One region of the Caldimonas brevitalea genome, then DNA from elsewhere that is predicted to be linked to it. Evidence: riboswitches for the same ligand, from Rfam matches in the RefSeq annotation. Region 1 holds a riboswitch; the other holds the start of a gene.

The links. Region 1 has a riboswitch for glycine ahead of gcvT (glycine cleavage system aminomethyltransferase GcvT). Riboswitches for the same ligand answer to the same signal wherever they lie in the genome.
Region 2: linked by a shared signal. The riboswitch ahead of AAW51_RS02335 (trimeric intracellular cation channel family protein) and the one ahead of gcvT (glycine cleavage system aminomethyltransferase GcvT) in region 1 are both predicted to bind glycine.

Annotation. Positions count from the first base shown of each region.
Region 1 is NZ_CP011371.1:2,011,550-2,021,182, reverse strand. It holds gene AAW51_RS08915 (PLP-dependent cysteine synthase family protein) at 1-380, opposite strand, end outside; gene AAW51_RS08910 (acyl-CoA thioesterase) at 399-818, opposite strand; gene AAW51_RS08905 (SDR family oxidoreductase) at 837-1,619, opposite strand; gene AAW51_RS08900 (electron transfer flavoprotein-ubiquinone oxidoreductase) at 1,910-3,592, shown strand; glycine riboswitch at 3,907-4,000, shown strand; glycine riboswitch at 4,009-4,143, shown strand; gene gcvT (glycine cleavage system aminomethyltransferase GcvT) at 4,196-5,314, shown strand; gene gcvH (glycine cleavage system protein GcvH) at 5,405-5,782, shown strand; gene gcvP (aminomethyl-transferring glycine dehydrogenase) at 5,865-8,768, shown strand; gene AAW51_RS08880 (threonine aldolase family protein) at 8,791-9,633, shown strand, end outside.
Region 2 is NZ_CP011371.1:529,506-539,138, reverse strand. It holds gene AAW51_RS02345 (LysR substrate-binding domain-containing protein) at 1-373, opposite strand, end outside; gene AAW51_RS02340 (ABC transporter substrate-binding protein) at 389-1,585, opposite strand; gene AAW51_RS02335 (trimeric intracellular cation channel family protein) at 1,787-2,401, opposite strand; glycine riboswitch at 2,455-2,548, opposite strand; glycine riboswitch at 2,549-2,636, opposite strand; gene AAW51_RS02330 (hypothetical protein) at 2,833-3,087, opposite strand; gene cspE (transcription antiterminator/RNA stability regulator CspE) at 3,125-3,334, opposite strand; gene infA (translation initiation factor IF-1) at 3,448-3,708, opposite strand; gene AAW51_RS31300 (hypothetical protein) at 4,268-4,327, opposite strand; gene AAW51_RS02315 (MBL fold metallo-hydrolase) at 4,430-5,299, opposite strand; gene AAW51_RS02310 (GlxA family transcriptional regulator) at 5,452-6,453, shown strand; gene AAW51_RS31150 (glycosyl hydrolase) at 6,754-8,688, opposite strand; gene AAW51_RS02300 (CheR family methyltransferase) at 9,278-9,633, opposite strand, start outside.

The DNA of each region.
Region 1 (9,633 bases):
TGGAACTCGATCGCCGCGATCTTCTCGGCCGAGGTGGTGGCGGGCATGACCGCCACGAACGGCAACCCCAGCAGCCGCGCGAAATACGCCTCGGACACCGCCGTCGAGCCGCTCGACGCTTCGACCACCACACTGCCTTCGTGCAGCCAGCCGTTGCACAAGGCGTAGAGAAACAACGAACGCGCCAGGCGGTGCTTCAGGCTGCCCGAAGGATGGCTGGACTCGTCCTTGAAATACAGATCGATGCCGGCGAAGCCGGGCAATCGCAACGGGATCAGATGGGTGTCGCTGGAACGCTGGAAGTCGGCCTCGATGCGGCGCACGGCTTCCAGCACCCAGTCGCGGTCGGGCCGGCGGCCCGCGGTGTGCCGGGAGTTCATCCCGGGAGGTTAGCAGCCCTAGGAAATGGCCGCCCGCAGCCACTCGGGCAGCGGCACCGACTTCTGTTGCGGAAAGTCGATCCACACCGTGGTGGCGCCGCCGGCCGCATACAAGGTTCCCGGCGTGTCGGCCCGTTCCAGCGTGATGAAGGTGTCGAAGCTGGAACGGCCCGGGTTCGCCACATAGTGCCGGGCCAACACCTCGCCCGGGTATTCGAGCTGGCGATAGAAGTTGCAGAAGGCGTTGGCGATCACCGGCCCCTGGCCCGCCGGGTCGGGGGCGCCGCCCAGCGAGTGCAGCCACTCGATGCGGATCGTTTCCAGATAACGGAAGTAGACGGCGTTGTTGACGTGGCCCATCGCGTCCATGTCGCCCCAGCGGATCGGGATCCGCATCTCATAGGTCAGCTTCTTGTTCTCGGGGATCTCGATGCGCATCTGGTCCCGCCGTTGTCGTCAAACGCCGAAACCGTCGTCCGCCGAGATCACCGCGCCGTTGATGAAGTGGCTCTCGTTGGAACACAGCATCACCACCAGTGCGTCCAGGTCCTTGGGCTGCCCGAGCCGCTTGCGCGGCAGCATGTTGATCAGCTTCTGGCCCTGCTCGCTTTCCCAATGATGGTGGTTGATCTCGGTGTCGATGTAGCCCGGGCAGACCGCATTGACGTTGATGCCGAAGCGACCCCATTCCAGCGCCATCGCGCGCGTCATATGGATCACCGCGCTCTTGCTCATGCAGTACACGCCGATCTGTCCCAGCACACGCAGGCCCGCCATCGACGCGATGTTGACGATGCGCCCCCCGGTGTAGGTGCCCGGGGCCGCCCCGCGCGCGCGCGCCAACATGCGCTTGCCGACTTCCTGGGCGACGAAGAACGCGCCGCGGGTGTTGGTGTCGAAGATGTAGTCGTATTCGTCGGGCGTCACGTCGGTCAGCTTCTGCGTGGTGCTGACGCCCGAGTTGTTGACCAGGATGTCGATGCCGCCCACTTCGGTTTCGGCATGCGCCACCGCCGAGCGGATGCTGTTGATGTCGGTGACGTCCAGGCCCACCACATGCGCGTCGCCGCCGGAGGCCTCGATCTCGGCCCGCAGCGTCTTCAGGCGCTCGACCCGCCGACCGGCGAGCACCACCGCCGCGCCGGACGCGGCCAAGGTCTTGGCGAACTGCGTCCCCAGACCGCTGGAGGCGCCCGTGATCAGCGCCACGCGCCCCGAAAGATCCATGCTGTATGCCATCGCTACCACCTCTTTGCTTCGTATACGTCGTGACCAAGCGGGGCCGCTGGCGGGCCTCGCGTACTGCCGCAAGGATAACGGCAGCGGACTGTGATCAGGTGTCGCTGCCCGGACATCCGGGCCAACCGCGGTGCAGGACAACACCCCGCGCAGTGCAAGATTGAGACATCCCCTCGTGCAAAGAATAGAACGGTCGTTCGTTTTTTTGCCGCGGCCCGATAGAATTGCGGGAAGCTCGCGTCGAGCCCCCACTCGAGCCCCCACATAAATACGATTGAAGGAACGAGACGATGACGCCGCAACAGATCCTGGAGCAGTACGGTCCCCGCGAATCGATGGAATACGACGTGGTGATCGTCGGCGGTGGCCCCGCCGGCCTGGCCACCGGCATCCGCCTGAAGCAACTGGCGGCTGAAAAAGGCCAGGAGGTTTCGGTTTGCGTGCTCGAAAAAGGCTCCGAGCCGGGCGCCCACATCCTGTCCGGCGCGATCATGGACCCGCGCGCGCTGAACGAGTTGATTCCGAACTGGAAGGAACTCGGCGCGCCGCTGAACCAGCCGGTGACCGGGGACAGCTTCTTGTTCCTGACCGAAGGCGGTGCCCTCAAGAGCCCGATCCTGCCCGAGTGCTTCCACAACGACGGCAACTACGTGATCAGCCTGGGCAACGTGACCCGCTGGCTGGCGCAGCAGGCCGAAGGCCTGGGCGTCGAGATCTTCCCGGGCTTCTCGGCAGCCGAAGTGCTCTATAACGACGACGGCTCGGTCAAGGGCGTCGCCACCGGCAACCTCGGGCTCGGCAAGCACGGCGAACCGCTCGACAGCTTCCAGCTCGGCATGGAACTGCATGGCAAATACACCGTCTTTGCGGAGGGCTCGCGCGGCCACCTCGGCAAGCAGCTGATCGCCAAGTTCAAGCTCGACGCCGGCAAAGACCCGCAGAGCTATGCCATCGGCATCAAGGAACTCTGGGAAGTCGAGCCCGGCCGTCACAAGCCCGGTGAGGTGTTGCACACCGCCGGCTGGCCGGTGGACCCGAGCACCTACGGCGGCGGCTTCCTCTACCACATGGAGGACAACAAGGTCACGCTCGGCTACATCACCGGCCTCGACTACAGCAACCCCTGGCTCAGCCCGTTCGAGGAGATGCAACGCTGGAAGACCCACCCGCGCATCCGTGAAGTGCTCGAAGGCGGCAAGCGCATCAGCTACGGCGCCCGCGCCATCACTGCCGGCGGCATCCTGAGCCTGCCCAAGACGGTGTTCCCGGGTGGCGCGCTGGTCGGCTGCGAGGCCGGCTACCTCAACGTCAGCCGCATCAAGGGCAGCCACGCCGCCATCAAGACCGGCATGCTGGCCGCCGAAGCCGCCTTCGACGCGGTGACGGCCGGCCGTCAGCACGACGAGCTGAGCGCCTACCCCGCCGCGTTCGAGAAGAGCTGGCTCTACGAAGAGCTCGACAAGGCGCGCAACTTCAAGCAGTGGTTCAAGAAGGGCCTGTACGTCGGCACCGTGATGAACGGCATCGAGCAGTGGCTGCTGCCCAAGCTCGGCTTCAAGGCCCCACCGTGGACGATCCACCGCCCGGCGCCGGACCACACCTATCTGAAGCCGGCGGCCGAGTGCGCCAAGATCACCTACCCGAAGCCGGACGGCAAGCTGACCTTCGACCGGCTCAGCTCGGTCTTTGTCAGCAACACCAATCACGGCGAAGACCAGCCGGCGCACCTGACGCTGAAGGACGCGAGCGTCCCGGTCAACATCAATCTCGCCAAATACGGCGGGCCCGAAAGCCGCTACTGCCCGGCGGGGGTTTACGAGTTCGTCCCGAACGAGAGCGGTGCCGGCGAGCGCCTGCAGATCAACGCGCAAAACTGCGTGCACTGCAAGACCTGCGACATCAAGGACCCGACCCAGAACATCGTCTGGGTGACGCCGGAAGGCGGCGGCGGGCCCAACTACTCGGGGATGTAAGCGAGGCGGGGCGAGGCCCCGCCTGCGCGGGCGGCGCGCCCCTCCGGCGCGCCGGCCGACCGTCTCCCGGTGGTCGCGCGCCCTCTTCCTTTCCCTCCTCTTCCGACCTCCCCGCTCCCGCCTCTCTTCTCGCATCGTGGTCGCCCGACCGGTGCTGCGCGAGCCTTTGCCGTGCGCCGGGTGCGCCGAGTGGGCAAGCGATGCAGAATGGTCCGGCCCTGGCTGTCTGGCTCGTTTTTGCCGGCGTGCCGCCGGTCGGCTTGCTTCCGGACCGTTTCCACTCCTGCCCCAATCGCCGCAGGCGCCGCTATACTGCGGCGCAGTCAGGAGAGAGCTTCCCCGGAAGCCGCCGAAGGCGCAGAGCGGAACCCCGCTCGAACGCTCAGGCAAAAGGACTGACGCTCGTCCCCACCCGGACGATCCTCACTGGAGAGAGGCCCCAGGTCGACGCTGCAAGTCAGCCGACGAGGGGGCCCACCGAAGGGGCAAGCCGTCTGCGCTGAGCAAGCGCCGCGGCCAATCTCTCAGGTAAAGCGGACAGCGAGGGCAGCCCACTGCAACGAACTCGTGCAGTGGTTATGCCTTATGCCCTCGGAGACCGTGATGCCCGACACCACCGCCCTGCTCAAGACCCCGCTGCACACCCTGCATCTCGAACTCGGTGCCCGCATGGTGCCGTTCGCCGGCTACGAGATGCCGGTGCAATACGCCGGCATCATCGCCGAGCACAAGCAGTGCCGCGAAGCGGCTGCACTGTTCGACGTCTCCCACATGGGCCAGCTGCGGCTGTCCGGCGACGACGCTGCCCGGGCACTCGAATCGCTGGTGCCCGTGGACGTGGTCGACCTGCCGGTGGGCAAACAACGCTACGGCTTCTTCACCAACCCCAACGGCGGGTTGCTCGACGACCTGATGATCACGCGGCGCGCCGACGACCTGTTCCTGGTCGTCAACGCCTCCTGCAAAAACGCCGACATCGCCCATCTGCGCACCCACATCGGCCACCGCTGCCAAATCCAGCCGCTGCCCGACCGCGCCCTGCTCGCGCTGCAAGGCCCCAAGGCGGCCGTGGCGCTGGCCCGGCTGAACGCCGACGTCACCAGCCTGACCTTCATGAGCGGCAACACCTTCGAGCTGGCCGGCGCCGCCTGTTTCGTGACCCGCTCGGGCTACACCGGCGAGGACGGCTTCGAAATCTCGGTGCCGGCCGAGCAGGCCGAGGGGCTGGCGCGCGCGCTGCTGGCCCAACCCGAGGTCGCGCCGGCCGGCCTTGGCGCGCGCGACACCTTGCGCCTCGAAGCGGGTCTGTGCCTGTACGGGCATGACATCGACGCCAACACCACGCCGGTGGAAGCCGGGCTGACCTGGGCCATCCAGAAGGTGCGCCGCCCTGGCGGCGCGCGCGAGGGCCACTACCCGGGCGCCCTGACCCTCGCCAACCAGCTCGCACACGGCCCCACCAACAAGCGCGTCGGCCTCGTGGGCCTCGAACGCGCGCCGGTGCGCGAAGGCACCAAGATCGTCGACAGCCACGGCCACGCGCTGGGCCATGTGACCAGCGGCACCCTCGGCCCGAGCGTCAACCAGCCGATCGCGATGGCCTACCTGCCGGTCAACCACACGGCGCCCGGCGGCACGGTCTATGCCGTGGTGCGCGAGCGCCACCTCCCGATGCAGGTGCGCGGAATGCCATTTGCCCCGCATCGGTATCACCGCGGCTGACGCCCCGAGGTGGCGTGCGGCGCCTGCGCGCCGGCGCCTGCCTACCCCCGCCCCCGATTCCCCTTTCCGAGAACAGCAGGAGCTGCACACATGACCGTGAAATACACCCCCGACCACGAGTGGATCGAGCTCACCGGTGACGACGACATCGCCACGGTGGGCATCACCCAGCACGCCCAGGACGCCCTGGGTGACGTGGTGTTCGTCGACCTGCCCGCCGTCGGCGCGACGCTGGAGCAGAAGGCCATCGCCGGGGTCGTCGAGTCCGTCAAGGCGGCAGCCGACCTGTATGCCCCGGTGAGCGGCAGCGTGATCGACGTGAACGAGGCCCTGCGCGCCGACCCGTCGCTCGCCAACAGCGACCCGCTCGGCCAGGGGTGGTTCTTCAAGATCAAGTTGTCCGACCGGGCGCAGTTCGACGCGCTGCTCGACGGCCCCGCCTACGAACAGCTGGTGCAGAACAGCTGATCTTTTCCTTCCTCCCCTTCCGCCCGCGCCGCCCGGGGGCAGCACTGCTGCCGCTGTCCCGGGCGCCGACCGAAAGCCTGCCATGCTGACCGCCGCCCACGCCCCCCTGTCCGAACTCGAAGCCCACGACGATTTCGTCGAACGCCACATCGGCATCGCCCGCGAAGACGAAACCAAGATGTTGTCGGTGATCGGCGCCGCCTCGCGGCAGGCCCTGATCGACACCATCGTGCCCACGGCCATCCGCCGCGCGCAGGGCATGCATCTGCCCACGCCCCTGTCGGAAGCCGAAGCGCTGCGCGAACTGAAGGCGCTGGCCGGCCGCAACCGCGTGCTCAAGAGCTTCATCGGCCAGGGCTACCACGGCACCCACACGCCGGCGGTGATCCTGCGCAACGTGCTCGAAAACCCGTCCTGGTACACCGCCTACACGCCCTACCAGGCCGAGATCTCGCAAGGCCGCATGGAAGCGCTCGTGAACTTCCAGACCATGGTCTGCGATCTCACCGGCATGGCGATCGCCAACGCCTCGATGCTCGACGAAGCGACCGCGGCTGCCGAAGCGATGACGCTGGCGGCGCGTGTCGGCAAGTCCAAGAACACCACCTTTTTCGTCGCCGATGACGTGCTGCCGCAGACGCTGGAAGTGGTGCGCACCCGCGCGCAGCCGCTCGGCATCACGGTGCTGACCGGCCCGGCCGAGCAGGCGGGCCAGACCGAGTGCTTCGGCGCCTTGTTCCAATACCCCGGCGTGTGCGGCCGGGTGCGCGACCTGCGCCCGGTCATCACCGAGGTGCATGCGCGCGGCGGCCTGGCCATCGTGGCGGCCGACCTGCTGGCGCTGACGCTGCTCGCCTCCCCCGGCGAACTCGGCGCCGACATCGCGCTGGGCACCACCCAGCGTTTCGGCATGCCGATGGGCAACGGCGGCCCGCACGCCGCCTACCTGGCCTGCAAGGACGAGTTCAAGCGCTCGCTGCCGGGGCGTCTGGTCGGCGTCAGTGTCGACGCACAAGGCGCGCCGGCCTACCGCCTGGCGCTGCAGACGCGCGAGCAGCACATCCGGCGCGAGAAGGCCACCTCCAACATCTGCACCGCGCAAGTGCTGCCGGCCGTCGTGGCCAGCATGTACGCGGTCTACCACGGCCCCGAGGGCCTGAAGCGCATCGCGCTGCGCGTGGCCACCTACACCGCGGTGCTGGCGCGAGGCCTGCAGGCGCTCGGCTGGAAGCTCAAGCACGAACATGCCTTCGACACGCTGACGGTGCTGACCGGCTCGCGCACCGACCCGCTGCTGGTCGACGCGGTCGGCCGCGGCATGAACCTGCGCCGCGCCGGGCCCGACGCGGTGGGCATCACGCTCGACGAAACCACCACGCGCGAAGACCTGTCCGCCTTGTGGCAGGTGTTCGCCGAAGTGGTGGCCCAGGGCCAGGCCCTGCCGTCCTTCGAGGGCTTCGAAGCCGGCCTGCCGACCCTGCTGCCCGCCGCACTGCAGCGCCGCAGCGCCTACCTGACCCACCCCGTCTTCAACACCCACCGTTCCGAGACGGAGATGCTGCGCTACCTGCGCTCGCTGTCCGACAAGGACCTGGCGCTCGACCGCACCATGATCCCGCTCGGGTCGTGCACGATGAAGCTGAACGCGACCAGCGAGATGATCCCCATCACCTGGCCCGAGTTCGCCCACATCCACCCCTTCGCGCCGCGTGACCAGCTGGCCGGCTACGAACTGCTCGACCAGCAGCTGCAACAGTGGCTGTGCCAGGCCACCGGCTATGCCGGCATCTCGCTGCAGCCCAATGCCGGCTCGCAAGGTGAATATGCCGGTCTGCTGGTCATCAAGGCGTACCACGAGGCACGCGGCGAGGGCCACCGCAACATCTGTCTGATCCCCGAGTCGGCCCACGGCACCAACCCGGCCAGCGCGCAGATGGTCGGCATGCAGGTGGTGGTCACCAAGTGCGACCGCGACGGCAACGTCGACCTCGCCGATCTGCGCGCCAGGTGCGAGCAGCACAGCGACAAGCTGGCTGCCGTGATGATCACCTACCCGTCCACCCACGGCGTGTTCGAAACCGAGGTCAAGGCGCTGTGCGAGCTGGTGCACCAGCATGGCGGGCGGGTGTACGTCGACGGCGCCAACATGAACGCACTGGTCGGTGTCGCCGCGCCGGGCGAGTTCGGCGGCGACGTGTCGCACCTCAACCTGCACAAGACCTTCTGCATTCCGCACGGCGGCGGCGGCCCTGGCGTCGGCCCGGTGTGCGTGGTGCAGGACCTGGTGCCTTACCTGCCGGCCCACCGCACCGCCGGCATCGGCAGCGAAGGCCAGGTGGGCGCCGTCAGCGCCGCGCCGCTCGGCAACGCCGCGGTGCTGCCGATCTCGTGGATGTACGTGCGCATGATGGGCGCCGAAGGCCTGCGCGCGGCCACCGAATGCGCCATCCTGAACGCCAACTACATCGCCGCGCGGCTGCGGCCCCACTACCCCATCCTCTATAGCGGCGGCAGCGAGCTCCACAGCGGCGGTGTCGCCCACGAGTGCATCCTCGACCTGCGCCCGCTCAAGGACAGCACCGGCATCAGCGCCGAAGACGTCGCCAAGCGTCTGATCGACTACGGCTTCCATGCGCCCACGCTCAGCTTCCCGGTGCCCGGTACGCTGATGGTCGAGCCGACCGAAAGCGAATCGCTGGCCGAACTCGACCGCTTCTGCGACGCGATGATCGCCATCCGCGAGGAGATCCGCCGCGTCGAACAAGGCCAGTGGCCGCAGGACGACAACCCGCTGAGAAACGCGCCGCACACCGCGCAGGTGCTGCTCGCCAGCGTATGGTCCCACGCCTACAGCCGCGAAGACGCCGCCTATCCGGTGCCGGCCCTGCGGCGGCAGAAATACTGGTCGCCGGTGGGTCGGGTCGACAACGTCTACGGTGATCGCAACCTGTTCTGCAGCTGCGTGCCGGTGGCCGAGTACCAGTGACACCGGCAGCAGGAGAGTCGTGATGAGCAGTCCCACCGTTGCAGCGCTGCGCCAGCACTTCGCGAGCGACAACTACGCCGGCATGTGCCCCGAGGCGACCCACTGGTTTCTGGAAGCCAACAACAGCGGCCACCAGCCGGGGTATGGCGAAGACATCTGGACCCAGCGCTCGACGGACATGCTGCGCGAGCTGTTCCAGACCGAGTGCGACGTCTATTTCGTCTTCAACGGCACCGCGGCCAACTCGTTGGCGCTGGCCTCGATGTGCCAGAGCTACCACTCGGTGATCTGCACCCCGGTGGCCCACGTCGAGACCGACGAATGTGGCGGCCCCGAGTTCTTCTCCAACGGCTCCAAGCTGTTGACGGCGGAAGCCGAGAGCCCGGCCGCCCGTCTGGGCAAGCTCACGCCCGAGGCGGTGGAGCAGCTGGTCACGAAGCGCAGCGACATCCACTACCCCAAGCCCAAGGTGGTGAGCCTGACGCAAGCCACTGAGCTGGGCACCGTCTACACGGTGGACGAGGTGCGCGCCATCACCGAGGTGGCCCGCCGCCAGCGGCTCAAGGTGCACATGGACGGCGCGCGCTTCGCCAATGCGGTGGCGAGCCTGGGCTGCCACCCGAGCGAGGTGACTTGGCGCGCGGGCGTCGACGTGCTGTGTTTCGGCGGCACCAAAAACGGCCTGCCGATCGGCGAAGCGGTGGTGTTCTTCGATCACGCGCTGTCGGAAGACTTCGCCTACCGCGTCAAGCAGGCCGGCCAGCTGGCGTCGAAGATGCGCTTCATCTCGGCGCCCTGGGTCGGCCTGCTCGAGAACGACGTCTGGCTGCGCAACGCGCGCCACGCCAATGCGATGGCACAGCGC
Region 2 (9,633 bases), 1.5 Mb from region 1:
TCAGGTCGATGTCGGGATAAGCATGCCGGAACAGCGCCAGCCGCGGCAGCAGCAGCTGGCGCGAGAAGGTCGGCGTGACCGCGACACGCAGCCGGGTGGCGCCGCCGCTGCCACTGCTGCGCCCCGGCACCTGCTGCAAGGCCGTCAAGGCCTCGCGCACGCGCGCAAGGTAGGCGGCGCCATCCGTCGTCAGCGTGAAGTCGCCGCGCGAGAACAGCTTGAGCCCCAGCTGCGACTCCAGCTGGCGGATGCGGTGGCTGACGGCACTCGGCGTGACGTTCAGTTCTTCAGCCGCCAGCGTGCCGCTGCGCAGCCGTGCGAGCGCCTCGAAGGCGAGCAGGCCCTGGATGGGCGGGATGCGGTGTGCGGTCATGCAAGCGGCGCCGGCTCAGGACTCCTTGCGCCGGATGAAACTGGCGCGCTTGGCGTCGTCGGCGTGATAGAACTGGATCTCGCCCTTGCGCCACACGCCCAGCCAGATCATGTTGCGCGAGAAGGCGTCGTGGTCGGCGGCCGAGAAGGGCCGGTCGTAGGACGTGACGACGCCGGGGTAGGGCCGCTCCAGGTTCTCCAACGCCTGCTTCAATACATCGGCCGAGGTGTTGCCGCGGGTCTGGAACACGACGCGCATCATCAGGTGCACCGCGTCGTAGGTCTGCGCCGCGGCCATCAGCGAGCCCAGCGGCTGGGTGCCGGCATGGCGCTTGAGGCGAACCAGGAAGGACGCCCGGCGCTCGTTGGCGAGGTCCTGGATGATGGTCTGCACCATCATCGCGCCTTCCACCGCGGGGCCGGCGCGCTCGGGCAAGGTGCGGAACGACAGGGTCCAGGGGCCGTACAGCGGGCCCTCGAAGCGCGCCTGGGCGCGCGCCTCGGCGAGCACCGCGAGCTCGGCGCCCAAGGTGTAGCCGAGGATCACTTCCGCCCCGGCGGCGCGGGCCTGCTGCACTTGCTCTGTGAGCCGGCGCACGCCTAGGTCGAAGCGTGCGGTGTAGACGGGCTTCAGTTGCTTCTCGGCGAGGAACTTCTCGACGTCCTTGAGGCCCCCCTCGCCGTAGCCGGTGGCGTCGGCGAACACGGCGACCCGCGTGTAGCCGCGCTTGACGATCTCGTCCACCAGGAAGGCCGCCTGCAGCGTGTCGCGCGCCGACATGCGGAAGACAAAACTCTTGTCGGCCGGGTACTTGGCCGTCACGGCCGACCCGGTCGCCACCGGCACGACCAGCAGGTGCTTGTGGTCCTGGAACACATCGAGCGACTTCAGGGCCACACCGGTGTTGCAGTAGCCGACCGTGAAGTCCACCTTCTGCTTGAGCACCAGGTCCTCGGCCTGTCGGCGGCCTTCGTCGGGGTCACCCTTGTCGTCGCGCGTGACCAGTTCGAGCTGCCGGCCCAAGTAGCCACCCACCTCGTTGATTTCCTTGACCGCCAGCTCGGCGCCGAGGCGGGCGCTGTGACCGAACTCCTGCGATCCCCCGCTGAGGGGGCACACGAAACCCACCCGCAGCGGTTGCGACGCCTGTGCGTTCGCCATCGCGGCGAACGATGCGAACCAGGCGGCAAGCAGCACTCGACCCATCGTCATGTTTTGTCTCCAGGTTGTGTTTTTTGGCGATGTTGCAACTGCTTTCATTTGGTGAGCATCAGGTGGAACCCTCCTCCGTGGAGGGCTCGACGTGACATATGCGGCCGCGGCGGGTTGGCTCGGGGCGGAAGCAAAGCCCGTGTTGCCCGGCCTACAGTCTCAGCCCGATGTAGGCTCGAAGTGCCCGGCGCAGGCGTGAGCTCAGTCCCAGCGCTGGCGATAGGAGAACGTCGGCAGGCGCCAGCCGCGCCAGACGGCGCACAGGCGCAGTGTGAGTCCGGCGGAGAAACTGATGGCCGTGTTCAGGTCGTCCGCGACACCGTATTCGCGCAGCAGCAGGAACAGCAGGCAGACCGCAAGAGACACGACGGCATAGAGCTCTTGGCGGAACACGACCGGGACCTGGTTGCACAGGACGTCGCGCAGCACCCCGCCGAAGATGCCGGTGATCATGCCCGCCATGATGACGACGGGTGGTGCGTAGCTCATCTGCAGGGCCACGTCGCTCCCGATCAACGAGAACGCCACCAGGCCCATGGCATCGAGCACGAGGAAGATGCGCTTGAGGTGATGCAAATACCTGGCCACCAACGTCGTCAGCAGGCCAGCGGAGATGACCAGGTACACATGGGCGGGATGCTGGGTCCATCCGACCGGAAAGTGCCCGAGGATGACATCCCGCAGCGTGCCCCCACCGAGTGCCGTGACGAAGGCGATGACGGTGACGCCGAAGAAATCCATGCTGCGGCGGCCGGCGGCGAGAGCGCCCGCCATGGCTTCGGCGGCGATGGCGACAAGGTAGACGATGGTCAACATCAGGACTCCAGAGTGGACGCAGGACGCGCGTCACGCCGACGTGCACCTGCTGCGCCTCTCCCCCTGTCCTTGAACCTGAGAGTTTCAGCTGCGCCTGCAGCCTGCCCCTTCGGTGGGCCGTGACGGCCACTCTCCAGTCGGCGAAAACGTGCGACTGCGGTCCTTTTGCCTGAGCGATGATGGGAGTTTGCGCCTTCGGCGGGGGTTTGCGGCCCCGCTCTCCCGCAGTGCGCGACCATGTTACTTCAGCGGCAGCCTTGCCGTCTGACGGCCTGCTGAGGCGACCTCGACGGGCCACGGAGGGCGAGGCCAACGTAAAGGTTCGGCATTGGACATGGGCGCGGGAAAGGCCCAAATGAAAACGCCCAACCGAGAGGGGTTGGGCGTCGCGCATTTTTGGGCGCACAGGAGAGCGACCTCTTGAACACCGCCTAGTCGTGCGGCGCGTGACCGATGGCCAGGTACCTGCCGATGTCGTGCTCGAAGGCGGCAATCGTGTGCTCCGAGATGGGGACGTGCAAGAGCACGGTTCGCGCCACTTCGGCATGCACCACGAAGCGCTCCAGCACTTCATGGCGCGCATCGTCCGGCAGTGCGTGCAGCACCGCTGTCATCAGCGCATCGAGCGCGATGAGCGAACCCTTGAGCTCGCAGATCCGCTCGGTGGTCTCTTGCAAGTCCTTCATCGGTTCCGCCGAGGGACGCAGCAGGAGTGCAGGTGCGTCAGATCGTGCGGATGCGCGACGCCTGCGGACCCTTCTGCCCCTGCGTCACTTCGAACTCGACGCGTTGGTTTTCGGTCAGCGTCTTGAAGCCGTTGCCCTGAATTTCCTTGAAGTGCGCGAAGAGATCCTTGCCGCCATTGTCGGGGGCAATGAAGCCGAAGCCCTTGCCTTCGTTGAACCATTTCACAGTACCGGTTTCGGTGGCCATATCGTCATTCCTTGATGGATTCGTTAAAAAGATGCCCCAGCTTTCGCCGGTGCAGGTCAGCAGCTTCCTGACTTGGAAGCCGAGTGATTGAAATGCTTGCGAACCGCTGACCATCAGCGACGCGGTTGTCGAGAAGAAGGCGCCAAACCTCGGCGCTCGAGGTGGCGGAAAGTGATGCGCCCCTTCGTCAGATCGTAGGGGGACAGTTCCAGGGAGACGCTGTCGCCGGCCAGGATGCGGATGTGATGCTTGCGCATCTTTCCGCCGGTGTAGGCGATGAGCTTGTGCCCGTTCTCCAGCGTCACCCGAAAGCGGGAGTCCGGCAGGATCTCGTTCACGACGCCGTGCATCTCGATCAGTTCTTCTTTGGCCACGGTGTTCACTCCTGGTTCGTGGATGGGGGACGGGCGGTGCGAGACAGGGCCTGACAAGGGCCTGCTCACATGGCAGGGGCTGTGCGAGGGCGGCGCTCGGGCACCAACAAGTCACTGCCGGCGTGACCCGCGAGGGTCGACGAGGGTGTCTCGGGTTTACGCTCGGTCTCTGCGGCTCGAAGGCGGTTTGCAACCGCTCGGTTCGGCACACGGGAAAGTTCGCGCCAGCATGGCACTTCCGCGTGTGTGCCGTGCTCCCGACGTTGCCTCTCGTTTTGGGGAAGAGAGGGCGGGAAAGAATCAAATTGGGCCGAAAACAGTCCGAAAACGCAGACCGGCGGCACCGACAGGATAAGGGCCCGAAAGCACCCGCCAGCGCGGGAAAAGGCCCAAGAAAATGCCCAACCGAGAACGGTTGGGCGCTGAATCTGGTCACGCAGTGTAGCACTGGTTCGAACGTCCTGCTCGGTTCGCGAAGAAATCGAACACGTGCATGTCTTTGACGCGAGGCGTGCGTCCCTGCGGCAGGGGCAGTCCAGGCGCCGGCGACCACCTTGACTCACTTCGTTCGCGCGGCCTGCCGCCACAACACGGCTGGCAAGCCTCCGCACAGCATCAAGACGGTGCTGGGCTCCGGGACAGGAGGTCGAGGCAAGTTTGCTAGGGCTTTGCGTGCGCCGACGCGGCGGGCAGCAGATGAATGGGCGCTGGAAGCCCCGGCCTACAACCGGTAGGTCTCGCCGTCAGCCGGCACCAGCACGCGCTGCGGGTCCATCCCCTTCTCGGCGATGAAGTCACGCAGTTCCTGGCGCGTTTGCATGCCGTGGTTGACCGCCTCCATGTGGGTGCCGATCACTGTGGCCCGCGGGGCGGCCTGATAGGCACGCGACAAGTCTTCCTTGCCCATGATGATCGCGCCTTCCAGCCCCTCGATCCTCGCATAGCCGGTGTTCAGGATGATCACGTCCGGCATGTACTGCTTGAGCGCGTCTTCGACCTGTTGGTTCCACACGGTGTCGCCCGCCACATAGACCGTCTTGCGGCCAGGACGCTGGAAGACGACACCCGAGACAGACCCGAGCAGTTTGCCGGCGACGACCATGGTCTTGTCATCGCCATGCTGACCACCGGTCTTGCTCAGGCGTGTGCCGTTGAACATCGTGTGCTCACCGAGCACGCGCACGTCCGTGAAGCCGTCCTGGCGGATGCTCGCCGCATCTTGCTCATCCTGCGCAAAGATCGGCACCCCTTTCGGCAGGCGCTGCCTGGCCACGTCGTCCCAGTGATCCAGATGGGTGTGGGTGACGATGACGGCGTCGGCCTTCATCACCTCTTCGAGGGGCAGCGGCAGTTCGACCAGCGGGTTGCGCAGGTGGCTGTTGCAGGTGCCTGCGAACCCCGGGTAAGCGCCCTTTTCAGCCAACAACGGGTCGATCAGGTAGGTCGCGCCAGCGTAGGTCACCTTGAGCGTGGCGTTGCGGATCTGCTGGACCTGCACCGTCTGGTCGGTCGTGGACGTCTCGGCCTTGTGAGTGCCGGCACCCAGTGCGTCAGCCGCGAGGGGCGTGTGGAAGAGGTCAGAAGGATTCATGTCTGTCTCAGTGTTCGAGGTGGATGAAGGCGCGCGACGGCCGTCGAGGGCGTGTCAGGATTTTCTGGAGGACGAACGCCGCGGGCCATCGGCCCAAAGGACGACTGTCGATAGAATCGGGCCAATTTCGTCACCCCCTCCCGAGTTCGCCCATGCAAGCCATACGTGTCGCCGTCGTCGCCTTCGAGGGGGTCAGCCTGTTCCACCTCTCGGTTCCCGCGCTGGTGCTCGGCGTCGAACCCGCTCCGGCGGGTCTTCCGCGCTATGAGGTGAGGTACTGCTCTCCACGACCTGGCCCGGTGCGCTGCTCGCAAGGCATGGTGATCGACGTGCCGGAAGGTCTGGGCCCGATGTTCGACGCCGAGCTGGTGATCGTGCCGGCCTGGAGCCATCCGGCCAACCGCGCCCCGGCGGAGTTGATCGACGCGCTGCGCAAGGCGCACGAACGGGGTGCGCAAGTGGTGGGGCTGTGCCTGGGCGCCTTCGTGCTCGGCGACGCCGGCCTGCTGGATGGCCGGCGGGCGACGACACATTGGGCCTGCCGCGACCTCTTTGCGAAGCGCTTTCCAAAGGCCGACTTCCGCCCCGATGTGCTTTATGTCGACGACGGCGGTGTCACCACCTCGGCCGGAACCGTGGCCGCAATCGACTGCTGCTTGAATCTGGTGCGCCAGCGGCACGGCGCTGACGTCGCCAACCGCGTCGCCCGGCTGTTGGTGACGCCGCCCCATCGGCAGGGCGGACAGGCGCAGTTCATCGAGCAGCCGGTGCCGGAACTGCCCAGCGAGAACCGCTTGCCCGGCGTGCTGGAATGGGCGCGTGCGCGCCTGGGCGAACCGCTATCGCTCGACGTGTTGGCCGACGTCGCCCACATGAGCCGACGCACGTTCACCCGGCGCTTCCGGGAGGCCACCGGCACGACCGTGGTGAAGTGGTTGACCGGCGAGCGGGTCGCGCGGGCGCAGCAACTCCTCGAGACCACCGACCTGCCCATCGAGCAGATCGCAACGTCGGTGGGCTTTGCAACGTCGTTGTCGCTGCGTCAGCACTTCGCGGCGCAGTTGGGCACGTCGCCGTCGTCGTATCGGCGCGCGTTCTTCCACGCGCGGCGCAGCGGTGAGTCGATGCCAGCGGCTGCGGCTCACAATGCTTGAAGCAAGGCCTGGGCGGTCTTCTCACCGCCCGTCCTCCCCGCTATCAAGCGACACCGTCATCCTTTGGTTTGCCAGTCCTCGAGGGCACGAAGGATGAGCGGGTGACCGCCGCCCCAGCCCCCGGCCCCGTGCGGCGCCTGTCCCGGGTCGTTCCACGCGCGGCAGACGTGACCCGCCTGGCTCTTCAAGGATCGCTCTTTCGACAGCCCATAGAAAACGCCGCCTTGCACCGATAGGTCTCAAGGCGGCGTGTCGAAGGTCAGGCGACTGCCGGTCGGGCAGCCCCCGGGTCCAGCCTGCTCAGCGGCGCAGCATCACCGGCTCCAGCCCGAGGGTGATCCGGCGCGAGGCGGGCAGTGCAGACGAGGTGTTCTGCAGCGTCGCCGCCGTCGACACCGTCCAGGCGTCCGGCAGTTGCACCTGCTGGCCTTCCACCGTCGACCACAGCACATACTGGTACTCGGTGCCACGCTGCAGCTTGAACACATAGACCTGGCCGTTCAACGCATACGCGTCCAGCAGTCGGGCCCCGCGCATCCAGCTCACCATCGTCGAGTAAGACGTCGACGCTTCGGTCGGCGTGCGGAAGTCGTCTTCCACCATGCGCGCCAGCGCGTCACCGCTTTCCCAGATGTGGTAGTTGAAGTTGCTCACCCCCTTGGCCCACATGATCATCAGCGCACGCGCCGTCGACGAGCGCACTTGCTGCTGCGTCGGCACGAAGGTGGCGCAGGTGGTGGTCAGCGCATCGCAACCCGGCGCACCTTCCGTGTTCCACAGCGGCTTGTTGCCCACGCCGTAGTTGTTCATCATCTGGCGCACGTTGCCGATCATCGGGGCCAGCTTCTCGGGCGAGGTGCTGAAGTACCAGTGGTAGCCGATGTTGTCGACGTGGGCACCGCCGCCGGCGGCCAGGAAGTTGTTCAAAAAGCCCATGCCCTGGCCGCTCGTGACACCGGGCGACACCAGCACGTTGGTCGGGTCGACCGCCTTCACTTCCTCGTGGGCGATACGCGCCATCTCGACCATCTGCTGCATCGTGCCGTTGTAGTGCGGCTGGTAGTCCGGCTCGTTCCACAGCTCGAAGTACTTGATCTTGCCCGCGTAGCGGCGTGCCACCTCGCGCACATAGTTGCGCCAGTCGTTCATGTTGGCCGGAGCACCCGCCGCGCCGTAGCCGTACAGGCCCTTCTCGGAGGGGGTGCTGGAGGCCCACGCCGGCGTCTGGCCCAGCGTGTACAGGATGGCCGCGTTCGGGTCGTTGCGCTTGACGAAGTCGACGTACATGTCCAGGCGCTTGCCGCCGCCGCTGCCGCTCGCCCACGACCACACGCCGCGGCTCGGCTCCAGGTCACGCCAGGTGGTGCCGGTGTTCCACAGCCGCACCACGTGGTGGCCCACTTGCGGGTAGTTCTGGTGGCGGCCCAGCTTGTTCACGTGCATGCCGAACAGCGTGTCGGGGATCGGCGCGGTGCTGAACGGGGCCAGGTCGTTGAACTCCAGCTGTTCGATAGTGACGTCGTCGATCCACAGGTTCGCGCCGGGGGTGCCCGAGGCGATGCGCAGCGTGCCGGTGGTGGTGCCGGGGTAGGTGCCGGTGATCTCGACCTTTTGCCAGGTCGAGTTGGCCTGGACGGTCTTGGTGCCGAAGGCGTCCCAGGGCGGCGCGTCGCGGCGCATCTGCACCGTCACGCTGGTGGGCACGTCGGTGCGCACCCACAGGGTCGAGCGGTAGGTCTTGCCGCGGGCGAAGGCATACGGGTAGGTCAGGTGGGCGTCGCCATTGGTCTTGCTGGTCATCCGAAAGCGCTGCGAGGCGCCGCTGCGGACGTAGCCGGCCCGGGTTTCGCGGCCGGCGTCGGCGGTGGCCACCGGCGAGCCCCACAGGTTCAGCTTCCAGCCGGGGGCGGTGTAGGAGTAGGCGTCGTTCATCGAGGACGTCACCAGCCGGGTGCTCTGCACCGAGCTGCCGCCCTGGGCCGGCAGGCTGAGCACGCTGCTCGAGACGGCCATCGCGGTGGCGCGTTCGCCGGCTTCGGGGGTCTCGGCCGACAGCTCCTCGGTCGACACGCCGGTGTCGGGGGCCTCGGACACGAGCGCCGGCAGATCGGCCGTCGCGCTTTGTTCGGTGTTTTCAGCACCCTCACCACCACCACCACCACCGCCGCAGGCGGTCAACAGGGCAGCACAGACAGCGGTAAGAACGGGGAGCCAACCTTGCTTGAGAGCAGACATGATCTTGATTTCCTGAGCAGCGTTTTCGACGGTGTTTCCGAAGGTGCCGCTCGGCCCGCCGGTCAACGACCGGACAGGCAGAGCAGGCGGGAACAGCGGGGGAACGCGTTTCAGGCAATGGCATCGAGCGGTGTCGATGCGACGCAATGTCAGGACTGCCTCTACCCCGCAAAGCGAGCGGTGACAGACTGGCGTCTGTGCGTCGGATGCTCGTTGCGACAGGAAGAATTTTGGGCGCGATCGGGTTTGGGCAACATCAGCGCAGCTTGGTGCGGGCTGTCACTGCGGCGGGCCGCCGTGTAAGGGTTTTTTGGACGCACGGGGGGCGGGCGGCTGGCACGCCGCTCGAGGTTGAGCACGTGGCCAGGCTCTGTTGCTCGGCAGGGCTCGACGCGCGGCCTGCAGCCGCCAAGAATTCCCGGAACTTGCGCACAGACGAGGCGCCGGGCGGCGGGGTGCAACGACAAGCGCTTGCGTCAGGAGCAGGCTGATCGACGGCACCGGCGATGCAGTGCGCGCGTCTCATGAGAGCGACGTACGTCGCGGTTCGGACGCGTGCAGCCGGGTGAGAACGTCCCTGAGCACCGAGCTACGCGCTCGGCCTCATCAAGCGCAGCAACACCTCGCCCAGTTCATCGAGTGAAAGCGGCTTGTTGAGGTGAGCGTTGAACCCGGCGGCGACCGACTTGTTCTTGTCCTCGGTTGAAACGAAGCCGCTCACGGCGATCGCCGCCACGCCCTTTCCGTTGGGCATTTGTCTCAACTGCTCGACCAGCTCCAGCCCGCTCATGCCCGGCATGCCGATATCCGAGATCAACAAGTCGAAGTCCGCTCGCTTTATCTCTTCCAGCGCCGCCGGAGCACTCGCCGCCGAGGCCACCAAAGCTCCTTCCGACTCCAACAGGTCCACCAAGGTCTCCAAGGTGGCTCTGTCGTCATCGACGA